2 regions of the Delftia sp. WSY_22 genome follow, and region 1 is predicted to be linked to the other one. Evidence: predicted binding sites of a transcription regulator. Region 1 holds the regulator's gene; the other holds the start of a gene.
The links. The regulator NrdR, encoded in region 1, represses ribonucleotide reductase genes. The targets are predictions, from matches to a motif close to CACNANATNTNGTG.
Positions count from the first base shown of each region.

Region 2: ACF8NF_RS08475 (ribonucleoside-diphosphate reductase subunit alpha) is a predicted target of NrdR. The motif match lies at 3,617-3,630, and genes of this name have one in related genera.

Region 1 is NZ_JBICKN010000006.1:4,449-12,938, forward strand. It holds gene ACF8NF_RS00725 (DUF748 domain-containing protein) at 1-2,448, opposite strand, end outside; gene ACF8NF_RS00730 (lytic transglycosylase domain-containing protein) at 3,216-4,136, shown strand; ZMP/ZTP riboswitch at 4,273-4,448, shown strand; gene glyA (serine hydroxymethyltransferase) at 4,483-5,730, shown strand; gene nrdR (transcriptional regulator NrdR) at 5,753-6,208, shown strand; gene aroC (chorismate synthase) at 6,275-7,372, opposite strand; gene ACF8NF_RS00750 (helix-turn-helix domain-containing protein) at 7,698-8,069, shown strand; gene ACF8NF_RS00755 (CBS domain-containing protein) at 8,170-8,490, opposite strand, start outside.
Region 2 is NZ_JBICKN010000014.1:76,187-84,676, reverse strand. It holds gene ACF8NF_RS08490 (sensor histidine kinase) at 1-1,085, shown strand, start outside; gene ACF8NF_RS08485 (sigma-54 dependent transcriptional regulator) at 1,085-2,599, shown strand; gene ampD (1,6-anhydro-N-acetylmuramyl-L-alanine amidase AmpD) at 2,586-3,227, shown strand; gene ACF8NF_RS08475 (ribonucleoside-diphosphate reductase subunit alpha) at 3,757-6,675, shown strand; gene ACF8NF_RS08470 (ribonucleotide-diphosphate reductase subunit beta) at 6,882-7,976, shown strand; gene ACF8NF_RS08465 (hypothetical protein) at 8,154-8,490, shown strand, end outside.

The DNA.
Region 1 (8,490 bases):
GTCGCTGAGCGCCGTCTCGCGCACGCTCAGGCGCAGTGGCTGGGCGGGCTGCATCTGCAGGTCCAGGCCACGCACGGCCAAGGTTTTCCAGGCGACGAGTTCATCGCGCAGGCCCAGGCCCAAGGCAGCCGATCGAGCCTTGGCCCGGTCGGCCGTGGATTCGCTGAGCACGGCTGCCACGGCGCCTGCGGCCGTGCTGGGTACGCCCTGCACCGCAGCCTCACCCCCGGCTTGCACGGGCGAGGCCAGCGCGGAGCGCATGCGCAGATCCACCAGTTCGACATCGCCCTGCACCATCAGCTCGGGGCCGGCAGGCTGGCTGGCAAAGCGCAGCTGACCCAGGAAATTGCCATCGGCGCGCACCAGCTCCACATTGAGCATGTCGGCAAAGTAGGGCTCCAGCGCGTGCAGCGGCAGGCTGCGCGCCTGCAGCCTGCCCTGAAGCGACAGTGGCGCCAGTCCCAGATCGCCGCGCAGGCTCAGCGATCCTGCCTGGACACGCCGGCCCGAGCCGACCTGGGCGGACAGCTCCAGCGGCGTGGGGGCGGACTTGGCCGCCAGCGGCTCGATGGCGCCCAAGCGCAGGCGCAGTGAACTCAGATCCAGGGACACGGTGCGCGCCGAATCGGCGTTGCGCACGGGCGCTTCGTCACGCAGCGCAACGGCGCCACCGTCCACTTCCACGGCCTGCAGCCTCAGACCCCAGGGCCTGGGCTTGTCCTTGGCGGGGTCCGGCGTCGCAGGTGCCGAGGATGCGGGTGGCAGCCATTGCTCATACATCCACCGGCCCTGGGCGTCGCGCGACACGCCCAGCTGCGGCTTTTGCAGCGCCAGGCGCCCCACGGAAACCTGCTGGCTGGCCAGATTGACCTGTGCCTGCTCCAGCTGCAGGCGCGCGATGTCGACCGGCGCGGCCTTGTCCTTGAGGCTCAACTGCTCCACGCCCAGCTCGGCCACCTGCACCACCATGGCGGAGCCGCTCCAGCCCAGGCCGGCGTCGGTGCTCAGCAGGCCGGTCAGCTCCGGCTTGAGATGGGCAGACAGATACGGCGCCGCTAGTTGCAGAGGCAACTGGCGCGCGGAGACGGCCAGTTGCCCCTGCCTGTCGGTCATGGCGCCGCTCAGCCTCAGTTCGGCGGGTTTTGCACCCTCTCCTGCCGCTGCAGACTGCACCTGCATGCCGGCATCAAATTGCAAAGGCTGCTCCAGCGGCCAGCGGACATCGCGCACTTCCAATGACAGCTGGCGCGCCTGCAGCGCCGCACCCGACTGGCCTGCGCCGGGCGACGCATCGCGCCAATGCACCGTGGCATCGGAAATGGCCAGCCTGTCCAGGCTCACCCTCCAGGGCTGGGGCGCATCGGAGGCAGGCTTTTCCACTGCCGGCCTGGAATCGGAGGCAGAGCGACTGCCCATCGCCATCCAGTTGATGCGGCCTTGCGCATCACGGGCCGCGAAAATCTCTGGAGCGCTCCACTGCACGGACTCCAGCTCCACCACCGACTGCAGGGGCTGCACGTTCTTGAGCACGGCCGCCAGGCGCTCGAAACGCAGCAGGGGCGCCTCATCGCGGTCAAGCAACTCGGCACCGGACAGGCTGACCTCGCCGGTGATCCGCACCACGGCCTGCTCGGCCTGCTCAAAGGAGATGTGCAGATTGGTATCCAGCACGCCGGAGCGCGGCTTGACGGGGGCATTGGCGGGCACATAGCCCAGGTAAGGCGTCAGGTCCACACCCTGCCAGCTCAGATCGACGGCCGTCTGGCGCTGGTCGGTGAAAGGCGTGCTCTGGGCACTGGATTCAAAGCGGCTGCCATTGAGCGCGAAGGACAGGTGCGGCAGCACCTTGATCTCGCGCTTGGACTCCAGATTGCTGATGAACGGCAGCTTCAGCTGCAGCTGATCCAGCATGTGCTCACGCTGCTGGACATCGTCCTGCAATTGCACGCGGCCGTCGCGCAGCGCAATGTTGTACAGCGCAAAGCCCAAGGGCTTGGCCGGCGGCGTATCGCTGGGCTCGGCCAGCCGGGCCAGCACATCATCCACATCGAAGTGCCCCAGGCTCTGCTGCGTGAGGCGCAGCACCGGCGCATCGACCTCGATGGCATCCAGGACAGGCGCCAGCCTGAAGAGGGACTGGATACTGGCATTCACATAGATGCGGTCGACCTGCAGCTGTGGCGACGACGGCGCGGGTTCTGCCTGCCCTGCGCCCGCCGGCTGGCTTTTGGCAATGCGCAGATCACGCAGGGTCAGCTCCAGCGACCAGGGCCGGAACTCCACTGCCCCCACATGGACCTGGCGACCCAGCTTGGCCGATGCCTGCTTTTCCAGCTGGCTTTTGGCGACAACGGGCACCAGCGCCCACAGCAGCAGCCACAGCAAAAGAAACGCTGCAAAGGCGATGGCCAGCCTGCGCAGCCAGCGGTGCTTGAAGAGAAATTGCATGGGGCTCTAATAACTAGTACGGCGCCATCCTGGACAGAGGACGCAGCGGTGGCTGCATTGCATCAGAAATTGGGCTGGCAGCAAGACCTCAACCCGCATCACCGCACATTTCTTGACGTTGCAGTCACCCTGGAACGACAAAGCCCGGAAGCCTTGAACCGGCTTCCGGGCTTTACGGCAGGCACAAGTCCTGGCCGTTTTCCGCAGTCAAGGAGAGGATGGTCCTTGCTGCTCGGAAGCAAGAGATTGCTTCCAGGAAGGCCGCGGAAGAAGACTTGAACGACTGTGCCCGAACCATCGAACACCACTTTTACCCGTCTTCCACCTTGGCGAGACGACTGCAGGAGCAGTCGCCTCCAATATAGAAGGACGCAGGCCAGGCCTGCCAGTGCTTTTGCATTTCATTGCAATTTCATGAAGCCCTGTACAACCGCCGCAAGCGCCCCACATCGGTAGCACGCAACCTGCTCTCAAACACTCAGAAACTGTGTTTGCATCCATGGTTTGTTATTATTCATCGATCTAACAAACGCAATTCATAGTGTTGACCGTGTATTTGGTGAGCTCCTAGAATCCGCCAGCGCTCGAATAGAGCGTTTTTTGTTTCTGCTGCCTCACGACTGAGCAGATCCCGCAGGCCTACAACGCAACGGTGCACCAAGCGCCAGCCTCCCGGATCCGCAGCACCCAATCCAGGGTGTCAGCCTCACCGGCCTTCGCTTCGGCGAAGGCCGTTTCGGGTTGGTGCCCCTAGAAAGGAAAAAGCTATGCCAGCGTCAGGAAAATTTTTCGCCGCCGCGCGAACGTTCGCCATCGATGTGGCCAACGGTTTTCTTGCCATCATCCACAACAGCTTCGCCCTTCTGGGCCTGGCTGTGGCCTTCCTGGCCATTACCTTGTTCGCCCGTCCCGACCTGCGCGATGCCGGAGAGAGCCAGCTGCGCTCCTGGCTGACCGCTCGCCAGATGGCCGAGCTGGGTGCGCCCGTCGAACTCGCGGCCAGCGACCGCGCGACGGCGACCAACCCGAAGAACCTGCCCAAGGATCAGGCGGCCGTGGCCTTCTGGCTCAGCAAGAAGTACCGCGTGGCGCCCGAGCCCATCGCGGCACTGGTCAGCGAGGCCTACGACCTGGGCAAGGTCAACCGCCTGGACCCGACGCTGATCCTGGCCATCATGGCCATCGAGTCCAGCTTCAATCCGTTCGCGCAAAGTGCTGTCGGCGCGCAGGGCCTGATGCAGGTGATGACCACGGTGCATACCGACAAGTACGAGAACTTCGGCGGCCAGAACGCCGCGTTCGACCCCGTCAGCAATCTGCGCGTGGGCGTGCGCGTGCTCAAGGAGTGCATTGAGCGCGCCGGCTCCATCGAAGGTGGCCTGCGCTACTACGTGGGCGCGGCCAACCTGCCCACCGACGGCGGCTATGCCGCCAAGGTGCTGGCCGAGCACCAGCGCCTGCGCATGGCCGCCGGCCTGCGTGCCGTGCCGCTGATGACCGCCAAGATCGAGCAGCCCAAGCAGGCCGTCCAGATCGCAGCCACCAAGCCGGCCACATCCACGGCCGAGGCAGCCGGACCTGCGGCCTCGGCAGCGTCCGCTGGCACCCCGGCAGTGCCGGTCAGCTCGAGCAGCATGTCCGCGCGCACCGAACAGGTGGCCCTGCAGACACAGGAGCCGGCGCTGTAACCGGAACCACCGACATGGCGCACGAAGCTGGCTAAGGCCAGCTTTTTTCATGCCTGCCTGCACCCGCTGATCTGCCAGGCAGGCGGCTTTGCCAACGCCCCTCGCCTGTCTTCGGCTCCATCAGCTCAGCTACACTAGCGGGGTACGCAACTGGCGATAGGCGCAGCCGCTTCACGCACCGCTGCCGCTGACGTGGAAACCAGCAGAAGGCCTGAAAAGAACCACCTTCTGTGAACCACCGGGGAGCGTACCGCCCAGCCTCCATGCGCACGCGGGATCTGGAGTGTTCCGCCGTTCGCCTGGGCAGCCCTTGGCCTCAAGGGAATTTCAAGTTCACAGGACTGCCATGTTTCAACGCACCAATACCGTCGAGAAAGTCGACGCCGAAGTCTTTGCCGCCATCCAGGCCGAGAACCTGCGTCAACAAGAACATATCGAGCTGATCGCCAGCGAGAACTACTGCTCGCCCGCCGTGATGGAAGCCCAGGGCTCCCAGCTCACCAACAAGTACGCCGAAGGCTACCCGGGCAAGCGCTACTACGGCGGCTGCGAGAACGTCGATGTGGTCGAGCAGCTTGCCATCGACCGCGTCAAGAAGCTGTTCGGCGCCGAGGCAGCCAACGTTCAGCCCAACTCCGGCTCCCAGGCCAACCAGGCCGTGCTGATGGCCTTTGCCAAGCCCGGCGACACCATCATGGGCATGAGCCTGGCCGAAGGCGGCCACCTGACGCACGGCATGCCGCTGAACATGTCGGGCAAGTGGTTCAACGTGGTCTCCTACGGCCTGAACGCCGAAGAAGCCATCGACTACGACAAGATGGAAGCGCTGGCGCGCGAGCACAAGCCCCGCATCATCGTGGCCGGCGCATCGGCCTACGCCCTGGCCATCGACTTCGAGCGCTTCGCCAAGATCGCAAAGGAAGTCGGCGCCATCTTCTGGGTGGACATGGCCCACTACGCCGGCCTGATCGCCGCGGGCGTGTACCCCAACCCCGTGCCCCACGCCGACGTGGTCACCACCACCACGCACAAGAGCCTGCGCGGCCCGCGCGGCGGCGTGATCCTGATGAAGGCCGAGCATGAGAAGGCCATCAACAGCGCCATCTTCCCCGGCCTGCAAGGCGGCCCGCTGATGCACGTCATCGCCGGCAAGGCCGTGGCCTTCAAGGAAGCACTGTCTCCCGAGTTCAAGGCCTACCAGGAGCAGGTCGTGAAGAATGCCAAGGTCGTCGCCGAAACGCTGACGGCCCGCGGCCTGCGCATCGTCTCCGGCCGCACGGAAAGCCACGTCATGCTGGTGGACCTGCGCGCCAAGGGCATCACCGGCAAGGCGGCCGAAGCCGCACTGGGTGCCGCCCACATGACGATCAACAAGAACTCCATCCCCAACGACCCCGAAAAGCCGATGGTCACCAGCGGCATCCGCGTGGGCACGCCCGCCATGACCACGCGCGGCTTCAAGGAAGAGGAAGCCCGCCTGACGGCCAACCTGCTGGCCGACGTGCTGGAGAACCCCAGCGACGAAGCCAACCTGGCCCGCGTGCGCGCCCAGGTGGCCGAGCTGACGGCCCGCTTCCCGGTCTACGGCGCCTGATTTGAGCGCATAGAGGCCTGCCATGAAGTGCCCGTTCTGCAGCCACCCGGACACCCAGGTCGTGGAGACCCGTGAGGCCGAGGATGGGGGCTTCATCCGCCGCCGCCGCCAATGCGGCGGCTGCGACAAGCGCTTCACCACCTATGAGCGGCCCGAGGTCAGCTTCCCCGCCATCGTCAAGAAGGACGGGCGGCGCATCGAGTACGAGCGCGCCAAGCTGCTGGGTTCGTTCAAGATTGCGCTGCGCAAGCGTCCCGTGAGCACGGAGCAGATCGATGCCGCCATCGAGCGCATCGAGGAACGGCTGCGCAACCTGGGCGAGCGCGAAGTGCTCTCCAGCCGCCTGGGCGAGATGGTGATGCGCGAGCTCAAGCTGCTCGACAAGGTCGGCTACATCCGCTACGCCAGCGTCTACCGCAGCTTCGAGGACGTGGACGACTTCAAGAACGTCATGGATGAAGTCCGCAATCCCGGCTGATCAGGCCGGCAGGACACAAGAAAGCCGCCCTTGGGCGGCTTTCTCTTTGGCGTCCTGGCAGCGCTTTCAGGGCGCCGCGGCAGGAATCGGCGCCAGGCCTGAATCGACGTCGCCGCACTGGGCGCGGTGGCGCAGGGCGTGGTCCATCACCACCAGGGCCAGCAACGCTTCGGCGATGGGCGCGGCGCGGATGCCCACGCAGGGGTCATGGCGACCCTTGGTGATGACTTCGGTGCTCTGGCCCTGGGTGTCGATGGACTCGCGCGGCGTGATGATGGAGCTGGTGGGCTTGATGGCGATGCGCACCTCCAGATCCTGGCCCGTGCTGATGCCGCCCACGATGCCACCGGCGTTGTTGCTGCGAAAGCCTTCGGGGCTCAGCGAGTCGCCGTGCGTGGTGCCGCGCTGGACCACGCTGTCGAAGCCCGCGCCGATCTCCACGGCCTTGACGGCGTTCAGGCCCATCATGGCGTAGGCGACGTCGGCATCGAGGCGGTCATACAGCGGCTGGCCCAGGCCCACCGGCATGCCACTGGCCTGCACGCGCAGCGCGGCGCCGCAGGAGTCGCCCGACTTGCGCAGCGCATCCATGTATTCCTCGTAGCGGGACACATCGGCCACCGGCGCAAAGAAGGGATTGTTGCGCACATGCTCCCAGCTCTCGAAGGGCAGCGACAGCTCGCCCACCTGGGTCATGCAGGCGCGGAACTCGGTGCCGAATTTTTCCTTGAGCCACTTCTTGGCCACGGCGCCGGCCGCCACCGTGGGCGCCGTCAGCCGTGCGGAGGAGCGGCCGCCGCCGCGCGGATCACGGATGCCGTACTTCTGGAAGTAGGCGTAGTCGGCATGGCCGGGACGAAAGCTTTGCGCAATGTTGGAGTAGTCCTTGCTGCGCTGGTCGGTATTGCGGATCAGCAAAGCGATCGGCGTGCCCGTGGTACGGCCTTCGTAGACACCCGAGAGGATTTCCACCGCGTCCGGCTCGTTGCGCTGCGTCACGAACTTGCTGGTGCCGGGGCGGCGGCGGTCCAGGTCGTGCTGGATGTCCGCCTCGCTAAGTGCCATGCCAGGCGGGCAACCGTCGATGACGCAGCCGATGGCCGGGCCATGCGATTCGCCGAAGTTGGTGACAGTGAATAGGGTTCCGAAGGTGTTGCCGCTCATAGGCCGATGATTATGCCCGGGTCGCCCCCAGGCGCCGCTCCCGCTGCAGCGGTGCATTGCGCAGGCTGCCATCTCCTGCAAAGAAACAATAAAACTATCAAATTACAAATATTGATAGCTAGAATTACAGAACATTGTTCTTCAACCGCCTGCGGACCATCCCTCAGGCACCAGCCGCAACTTGCGGGAGATTCGTGAAATGCAGACCTCTTCCGGCTCAACGCAACGCCAGGATCGCAGCGATCCTGCGAGCAGCACTCCACCGCCTTCACCCATCCTTCAACAGGATGCCGGTGACCAGAATCTTCACCCCACCCTGATGACCATGCTGCTGGTCTCAGCCAGGCCCGATGATTTCAGAACCCGCAACCGGCTTGCCCAGGCCAAGCAGTACATGCGGGCCCGGCTGGATGACCCCGAGCTCAAGCCCCTGCAGGTGGCCCAGGGCCTGGGCATGTCGCTGCGCAGCCTGGCGCGCCTGTTCGCCACCGAGGGACTGACTCCCAGCCGCTGGCTCTGGAACGAGCGCCTGGCCCAGGCCCACCTGCTGCTGCAGGCCGACAATGCGCGGCGCGTGACCGATGTGGCGATGGCCTGCGGCTTCACCAGCTTCTCGCACTTCAGCCGCGTCTTCAGGCAGGCCTATGCCGTGCCGCCCAGCGCCTTGCTCAAGCCCCGGCGCAGCAGCGTGCATTGAGCGGGCTTGCGCCCGCCCGTAAAAAGCCAAGGCCTGCGCCGCGTTCTGCGGTCGCAGGCCTTGCCGCATGGGCAGGGACGGTCTTGCCGCGACCGGATGATCAGTCCGCGCCCTGGCGCTCGCCTTCGGGCCAGTCGCGGATATAGGCCTTGAGCATGCGGTTCTCGAAGTTCTGGCTGTCCACCACGGCCTTGGCCACGTCGTACAGGCTGATCACGCCCATCAGCATGCGCTTGTCCATCACCGGCATGTAGCGCGCATGGCGGTCCAGCATCATGCGGCGCACCTCGTCCATGTCGGTTTCCATGGTGCAGGTCATGGGAGCGTCGTCCATGGCCGAGCGCACCAGCGTCTCGCCCACGCCGCCGTGCTTGACAAAGCCCTGGATCACTTCGCGGAAGGTCAGCATGCCGACCACGTC
Region 2 (8,490 bases), on a different contig from region 1:
TTGATCCCCAATTCCGCGTGCGGCAGGCCAACCCGGCCGCGCTGCACCTGCTGGGACTGTCCGACGCGCATGCCCTGCCCTTCGCCCTCAAGGAACACGCAGGCTGGCAGCGGCTGCAGGATGCCGTGGCCCAGAGCTTTGCCCAGAACCTGCCGATATCGGCCGCCATCCATCTGCAGTCCATAGGCCAGGAAGGCATGACGGGACTGCATCTGCGAACCTGGCTGACCGAGGTCGCCACCCCGTCCGACGCCACCGATGCCGCCGAGCCCGCGCTGCTGCAGCAGCTGTGCGTGGTCTTTCTGCACGACCTGCGCGAATTGGAGGCGCGGCTGCGCACGGAAAAGCTGGCCTCCATGGGCCGCATGTCCGCCGCCGTGGCCCATGAGATCCGCAATCCGCTGGCCGCCATCACCCAGGCCAACGCCCTGCTGGCAGAAGATCTGGCGCAGAACCCGGCCCAGCAGCAGCTGTGCCGCATCGTGGGCCAGAACGCCGAGCGGCTGGCGCGCACCGTCGAGGACGTGCTCAACATCGCGCGGGCCCAGCAGCACATTGGCGAGGCCCACGCCGGCCTGCTGGACCTGGACCAGCATGTGGCCCAGGCCTGCCAGGAGTGGCAGGCCCAGGGCCAGCCTGCGCGCAGCATCCAGCTGCTGCTGGACGCGCGCGCAAGGACCGTGGTGTTCGACGGCGAGCACCTGCGCCGCATCCTGGTGAACCTGCTGGACAACGCCCAGCGCTACCGCAGCAACGCCCAGCAGCCGCATACGCTGCAGGTGCTGACCGGCGCGCCGGCCGCAGGCCAGATCTGGCTGCAGGTCTGGAGCGACGGCGCCGCACTGGAGCCCACGGTGCAGCGCCATCTGTTCGAGCCCTTCTTCTCGTCGGAAAGCCGCTCCAGCGGCCTGGGCCTGTACATCTGCCGCGAGCTGTGCCAGCGCTACGATGCAGGCATCAGCTACCAGCGGCTGTCGCGGCCCGCGCCGCACGGCCCTGTCGAGGGCAATGCCTTCAGCATCGTGTTCCGCGCCGGCGCCGCATCGGCTCTGCCGGCCTCCCTGTTTGACCAGATTGTGGTGTGATGCCCTTGAACTCCCTGCCCGCTGCCGCATCGATTCTTGTCGTGGACGACGAGCCGGATCTGCGCACCCTCTATGAACTGACCCTGCTGCGCGAAGGCTACCGCGTGGAAACCGCCGCCAGCGTGGGCGAGGCGCGCGAACAGCTGCAGACCCAGCGCTTCGACGTGGTCATCACCGACATGCGCCTGCCCGACGGCATGGGAATGGAGCTGCTGCAGGACCTGCGCAACCAGCAGCGGCGAGAACGCTGCGTGGTCATGACCGCCTACGGCTCGGCCGAAAATGCCGTCGAAGCCCTGCGCTCGGGCGCCTTCGACTATCTGACCAAGCCCGTGGACCTCAAGCAGTTCCGCCTGGTCGTGGCCTCGGCCGCCCAGGGCGTGGGCGGCGTGCCGCCCCCCGGCGTGATGCCGGCGCGCAGCCCCTCGGCGGCGTCGGCCGCAAGCCCCGTGCTCAGCGGCGGCGGGGCGCTCGACGCCATGGTTGGGGAGTCGCCCGCCATGCAGGCCGTCAAGCAGCGCATTGCCAAGGTGGCGCGCGGCATGGCGCCGGTGCTGGTGCACGGCGAGTCGGGCACGGGCAAGGAGCTGGTGGCGCGTGCCCTGCACGCCTGCAGCCAGCGCGCCCACGGCCCCATGGTGGCCGTGAACTGCGGCGCCATCCCCGAAAACCTGCTGGAGGCCGAGTTCTTCGGCGCCCGCAAGGGCTCCTATACCGGAGCCACCCAGGACCGCGACGGCTATTTCCAGGCGGCACGCGGCGGCACCCTGTTCCTCGACGAAATCGGCGACCTGCCGCTGCCCATGCAGGCCAAGCTGCTGCGCGCCATCCAGGAACGCCGCGTGCGCCCCCTGGGCTCGGCGCAGGAGGAAGCGGCCGACGTGCGCATCGTCAGCGCCACCCACCGCGACCTGGCCGCCGACGTGCAGGCAGGACGTTTTCGCCAGGACCTGTACTACCGCCTCAACGTCATCGAAGTCCTTCTTCCGCCGCTGCGCGAGCGCCGCGAGGACCTGCCCGCGCTGTGCCGTGCATTGCTGGCACGGCTGTCGCAGGAGTCGGGCCTGCCCATGCCCGAGATCGACGAGCGTTCCCTGGAGCAGATCGCCCGCCTGCCGCTGCCCGGCAATGTGCGCGAACTGGAGAACCTGCTGCACCGCGCCATCACGCTGGGCGAGGAAGGGCCGCTGCGCATAGACCCCGAGATGCAGCTGCCCTGCGGCACTCCGCCGGCTCCACCCGCATCGGCGCAGACCCAGGCGCACGACGGCGCCGCACCGCCGCCGGAGCCTGCCGACATGGAGCTGCCCCGCGACCTGCAGGCCTGGCTGGACGAGCGCGAGCGCGGCATCCTGGTGCAGGCGCTGCAGGAAAACGGCTTCAACCGCACGGCCACGGCCGCACGCCTGGGGCTGAGCCTGCGCCAGATCCGCTACCGCATCGACCGGCTGAACATCGCCCTGCCCGGCGACGCCAGCGCCGAGGCGGACGGAGGCGGCCATGGCGAAGCCTGATCCGCAGGCACCAGCCACCACGACCATGGGCCCGGCCTGGACCTGGCAAGGCGGCTGGCTGCAACAGGCACGCCACCTGCCCTCGCCCAACTTCGGCGAGCGCCCGGCCCAGGCCCTGGTCGATCTGGTCGTCGTGCACTCCATCAGCCTGCCCCCCGGCGAGTACGGCACGGGGGCGGTCCAGCAACTGTTCACCAACCAGCTCGACTGGGACGCCCATCCTTACTACCAGGGCATACGCGGCCTGGAGGTGTCGGCGCATTTCTTCGTCACGCGCCTGGGCGAGGTCTGGCAATTTGTGGACTGTGACGCGCGCGCCTGGCATGCGGGCGCCTCCAGCTGGCGCGGCAAGGATCGCTGCAACGACGACTCCATCGGCATAGAGCTGGAAGGCCTGGAGGGACTGCCGTTCGAGCCGGCGCAATATGCGGCCCTGGAGAACCTGTGCGAAGCCATCGCCGCACGCTACCCCGTCGCCCATCTCGCAGGCCATGAGCACATTGCGCCCGGCCGCAAACGCGATCCCGGCCCCGGCTTCGACTGGCCCCGGCTGCGCGGGCTGCTGTCCCGTCACCAGGCCACGGCGAACTGGCAGCTGCCGCCCCGCGCCGGCCAGCCCTCCACGTAAGCACACACCCTCCTGCCGGACTGCGCCAGGCCTTGCACGCAGGCCGGCTTGTCCACAGGCCCAGGAAAAGTGCGCTGTCAATCCAGAAAGCAACCCATGTGGCGCGCAGGCGCACGCCGGGCCGGCCTGATCTTTTTTTACAAATTCACGCATGTGTCGCAGCCCCACTGTTCATGGGGCTTTCGGCGGTCCGACCGGCGCAGCGGCAAGGCTGTAGCGGCTTGCGACAGGCCATCGCCCGCCAGCCACCGCGCAGCGGTGATCTGCTGCTATGGGCTTGCATGCTGGGCACTGTTTTGGCGCAGCGCAAACAGCGGTTTTCCGGCCGTGAGTACCCCGTGTACATGAGACGGCGATACACTACAGGTAGTGCCTGAGAGCACGCCGGACACCATATCTAGTGTTCACAAGCTGTGCACACCCTGTGAAAACGGTGTGCACATCCGGCCATCGATTCCATCTCCCAGCAAGCCTGCCCCCAGTGCAGGTCCGCGTCCGTTCTATCCACAAACACCCGTTGAGGAAACTCATGCAAGAAGCACTGAATTCTTTGGCTCCCGCTGCGCACGGTGATGCTGCCAATCCTTCCTCCGCCCATCACCTGTCCGTGCAGGACGGCTACCAGATCATCCGCCGCAGCGGCGACGTGGTGCCCTTCACCCCGCAAAAGATCGCCGTCGCGCTGACCAAGGCCTTCCTGGCCGTGCGCGGCGCCCAGGGCGCTGCCTCCGCCAGCGTGCGCGAGACCGTGGACGAGCTCACCCAGGCCGTGGTGCGCGCCCTGCTGCGCTCGCGTCCGGGCGGCGGCACCTTCCATATTGAAGACGTGCAGGACCAGGTCGAGCTGGGCCTGATGCGCGGCGGCCACCACGACGTGGCGCGCGCCTACGTGCTGTACCGCGACCGCCGCAACCAGGAGCGTGCCGAGCAGAAGAAGGCCGCCGAGGCCGCTGCCGCCGCTGCGGCCGCGCCCGCCCCCGTGCTGCATGTGACCGACAACGGCCAGCGCGTTCCGCTGGACCAGGCCCGCCTGCTGGCCCTGATCGAGGCCTCCTGCCGCAACCTCAATGCCGACATCCAGGCCGCGCCCATCGTTGCCGAGACGCTGCGCAACCTGTACGACGGCGTGCCGATCGAAGAAGTCTTCAAGGCCTCCATCCTGGCCGCGCGCACGCTGATCGAAAAGGACCCCGACTACACCTACGTCACCGCCCGCCTGCTGCTGCACACCATCGTGCGCGAGGTCATGGGCCATGACGTGCAGCCTGCCGACATCCAGTCGGCCTACGCCGCCTACTTCCCCGGCTTCATCCAGAAGGGCGTGGACAACGAGCTGCTCAACCCCGAGCTGCTGAACTACGACCTGCCCCGCCTGGCTGCCGCCCTCAAGGCCGAACGCGACCAGCAGTTCGACTACCTGGGCCTGCAGACCCTGTACGACCGCTACTTCCTGCACGTGCGCAAGACGCGCATCGAGCTGCCCCAGTCCTTCTTCATGCGCGTGGCCATGGGCCTGGCGCTGCAGGAAGAGGACCGCAACGCGCGCGCCATCGAGTTCTACGAACTGCTGTCTTCCTTCGACTTCATGAGCAGCACGCCCACGCTGTTCAACAGCGGCACGCTGCGCTCGCAGCTGTCTTCGTGCTACCTGACCACGGTGCCCGACGATCTGGACGGCATCTATGAGTCGATCAAGGAAAACGCCCTGCTGTCCAAGTTCGCCGGCGGCCTGGGCAACGACTGGACGCGCGTGCGCGCCCTGGGTTCGCGCATCAAGGGCACGAACGGCGAGTCGCAGGGCGTGGTGCCCTTCCTCAAGGTGGTCAACGACACGGCCGTGGCCGTGAACCAGGGCGGCAAGCGCAAGGGCGCCGTCTGCACGTACCTGGAGACCTGGCACCTGGACATCGAGGAATTCCTCGAGCTGCGCAAGAACACGGGTGACGACCGCCGCCGCACGCACGACATGAACACGGCGAACTGGATTCCCGACCTGTTCATGAAGCGCGTCATGGAAAAGGGCCAGTGGACCCTGTTCTCGCCCTCCGATGTCGGCGACCTGCACGACCTCTTCGGCGCAGCCTTCGAGCGCGCCTACACGGCCTACGAAACCAAGGCCGACACCGGCGAGCTCAAGCTGTTCAAGCGCATCCCGGCCGTGGACCTGTGGCGCAAGATGCTGTCCATGCTGTTCGAGACCGGCCACCCCTGGGTCACCTTCAAGGACCCCTGCAACGTGCGCTCGCCCCAGCAGCACGCCGGCGTGGTGCACTCGTCCAACCTGTGCACCGAGATCACGCTGAACACCAGCGACACCGAGACCGCCGTCTGCAACCTGGGCTCGGTCAACCTGGCGCGCCACATCACCAACGGCGCCATCGACCACGGCAAGCTGCGCAAGACCATCACCACGGCCATGCGCATGCTGGACAACGTGATCGACATCAACTACTACGCCGTGCAGAAGGCCAAGGACTCCAACCTGCGCCATCGCCCCGTGGGCCTGGGCCTGATGGGCTTCCAGGATGCGCTCTATGAAATGCGCATCGCCTACGCCAGCGACGCGGCCGTCGAGTTCGCCGACCAGTCGATGGAAGCCATCTGCTACTACGCCTACTGGGCCTCCACCGAACTGGCCAGGGAACGCGGCCAGTACTCCAGCTACAAGGGCTCGCTGTGGGACCAGGGCATCCTGCCGCTGGACACGCTGAACCTGCTGGAGAAGGCCCGCGGCGGCTACGTGGAAGTGGACCGTTCCTCGCGCCTGGACTGGGATGCGCTGCGCGCCAAGATCGGCCAGCACGGCATGCGCAACTCCAACTGCGTGGCTATCGCGCCCACGGCGACCATCTCCAACATCGTCGGCGTCGATGCCTCCATCGAGCCTTCGTTCGGCAACCTGTCGGTAAAGTCCAACCTGTCCGGCGAGTTCACCGTCATCAACCAGTACCTGGTGCGCGACCTGAAGCGCCTGGGCCTGTGGGACGACGTGATGGTCATGGACCTCAAGCATTTCGACGGCTCGCTGCGCCCCATCGACCGCGTGCCCCAGGACGTCAAGAACCTGTACGCCACCGCCTTCGAGGTCGAGCCCACCTGGCTGGTCGAGGCCGCTGCACGCCGCCAGAAGTGGATCGACCAGGCCCAGAGCCTGAACATCTACATGGCCGGCGCCTCGGGCAAGAAGCTGGACGACACCTACAAGCTGGCCTGGCTGCGTGGCCTGAAGACCACCTACTATCTGCGCACCACCAGCGCCACCAACATCGAGAAGTCCACGGTGCAAAGCCGCGTGCTCAACGCAGTGCCCACGGCTGCCGCCCAGCCCGCTGCCGTGAGCACCTCCAGCGCCCTGGAAGCCGCGGCAGCCGCCGCACGCGCCCAGGCCCCGGCGACGGACATCAAGTTCTGCGCCATCGACGATCCCGGCTGCGAAGCCTGCCAGTAAGCCGCGCAGCGCGGGGCCTCGCCACGGCGCAGGCCCCGCGCCCTGCCCGCCAGCCAGCGCCATGCGCAGGATCTTCGCCATGGACCTTGGGCCTGCTCAACATGCCAGGCCACCCATGGTCCTACATTGACCGGAGCAGAAAGAGAGGCCTCTTTCGCACCGAATGAACTGAACATATGCCTCAGGGCATGCCGGAGAAAATTGCAATGCTGACCTTTGACGACGACGCCACCCTCTCGAACACGCCGACCGGCGCAGGAGCTGCCCCCGCCACCGGCACACACCAGCGCGTCAACGCCGCCGACAAGCGAATCATCAACGCCAAGACCGACGTCAACCAGCTGGTGCCCTTCAAGTACAAGTGGGCCTGGGAAAAGTACCTGGCCACCTGCGCCAACCACTGGATGCCGCAGGAAGTGAACATGAACCGCGACATCGCCCTGTGGAAGGACCCCAACGGCCTGACCGAGGACGAGCGCCGCATCGTCAAGCGCAACCTGGGCTTCTTCGTGACGGCCGACTCGCTGGCTGCCAACAACATCGTGCTGGGCACCTACCGCCACATCACCGCACCCGAGTGCCGCCAGTTCCTGCTGCGCCAGGCCTTCGAGGAAGCCATCCACACCCACGCCTACCAGTACATCGTGGAGTCGCTGGGCCTGGATGAAGGCGAGATCTTCAACGCCTATCTCGAAGTTCCCTCCATCCGCGACAAGGACGAATTCCTGATCCCCTTCATCGAGGCGATCATGGACCCCAGCTTCAAGACCGGCACCTTCGAGACCGACCAGACGCTGCTGAAGTCGCTCATCGTTTTCGCCTGCCTGATGGAGGGCCTGTTCTTCTACGTGGGCTTCACGCAGATCCTGGCCCTGGGCCGTCAGAACAAGATGACCGGCGCTGCCGAGCAGTACCAGTACATCCTGCGCGACGAGTCCATGCACTGCAACTTCGGCATCGACCTGATCAACCAGCTCAAGCTCGAAAATCCGCAGCTGTGGACACCCGAATTCAAGGAAGAAATCACGGCGCTTTTCGTCAAGGCCGTCGAGCTGGAATACCGCTACGCAGAGGACACCATGCCGCGCGGCGTGCTGGGCATGAACGCATCGATGTTCAAGGGCTACCTGCGCTACATCGCCAACCGCCGCGCCACGCAGATCGGCCTGGAGGCCCTGTTCCCGAACGAGGAAAACCCGTTCCCCTGGATGAGCGAGATGATCGATTTGAAGAAGGAACGTAACTTCTTTGAGACACGCGTCATCGAGTATCAAACCGGAGGCGCACTTTCCTGGGATTAATCGCTTCTCTGCAGGCACAATGCGAACCATGACGCGCTTCACGCTTTTGCAATACCGATGGTGTTGCGGCGTGGGGCGTCTCCGTGTTCATTGCGATGCGTCACTCCACATCGCATTGAATCGCTTCGGAGCCCCGTACCCCGAAGTGTTTTGTGCAAATCAACGAAGGAGAAGATGATGGCAACTGCGAAGAAGACGGCCTCTACCAAGGCCCCCACCGACAAGAAGACCACCGCCAAAAAGGCGGCCGCCCCCAAGGCTGAAGCCGTGAAGAAAGCCACGGCCACTGCCAAGGCAGCGCCCGCCAAGAAGGCTGCGGCTCCTGCTGCAAAGAAGGCTGCCGCTCCCGCCAAGAAGGCTGCTGCTCCTGCTGCCAAGAAGGCTGCTGCGCCTGCTGCGAAGAAGGCCGCTGCTCCCGCCAAGAAGGCTGCAGCTCCTGCTGCCAAGAAGGCCGCCGCTCCTGCCAAGAAGGCTGCTGCTCCTGCTGCAAAGAAGGCCGCTGCTCCCGCCAAGA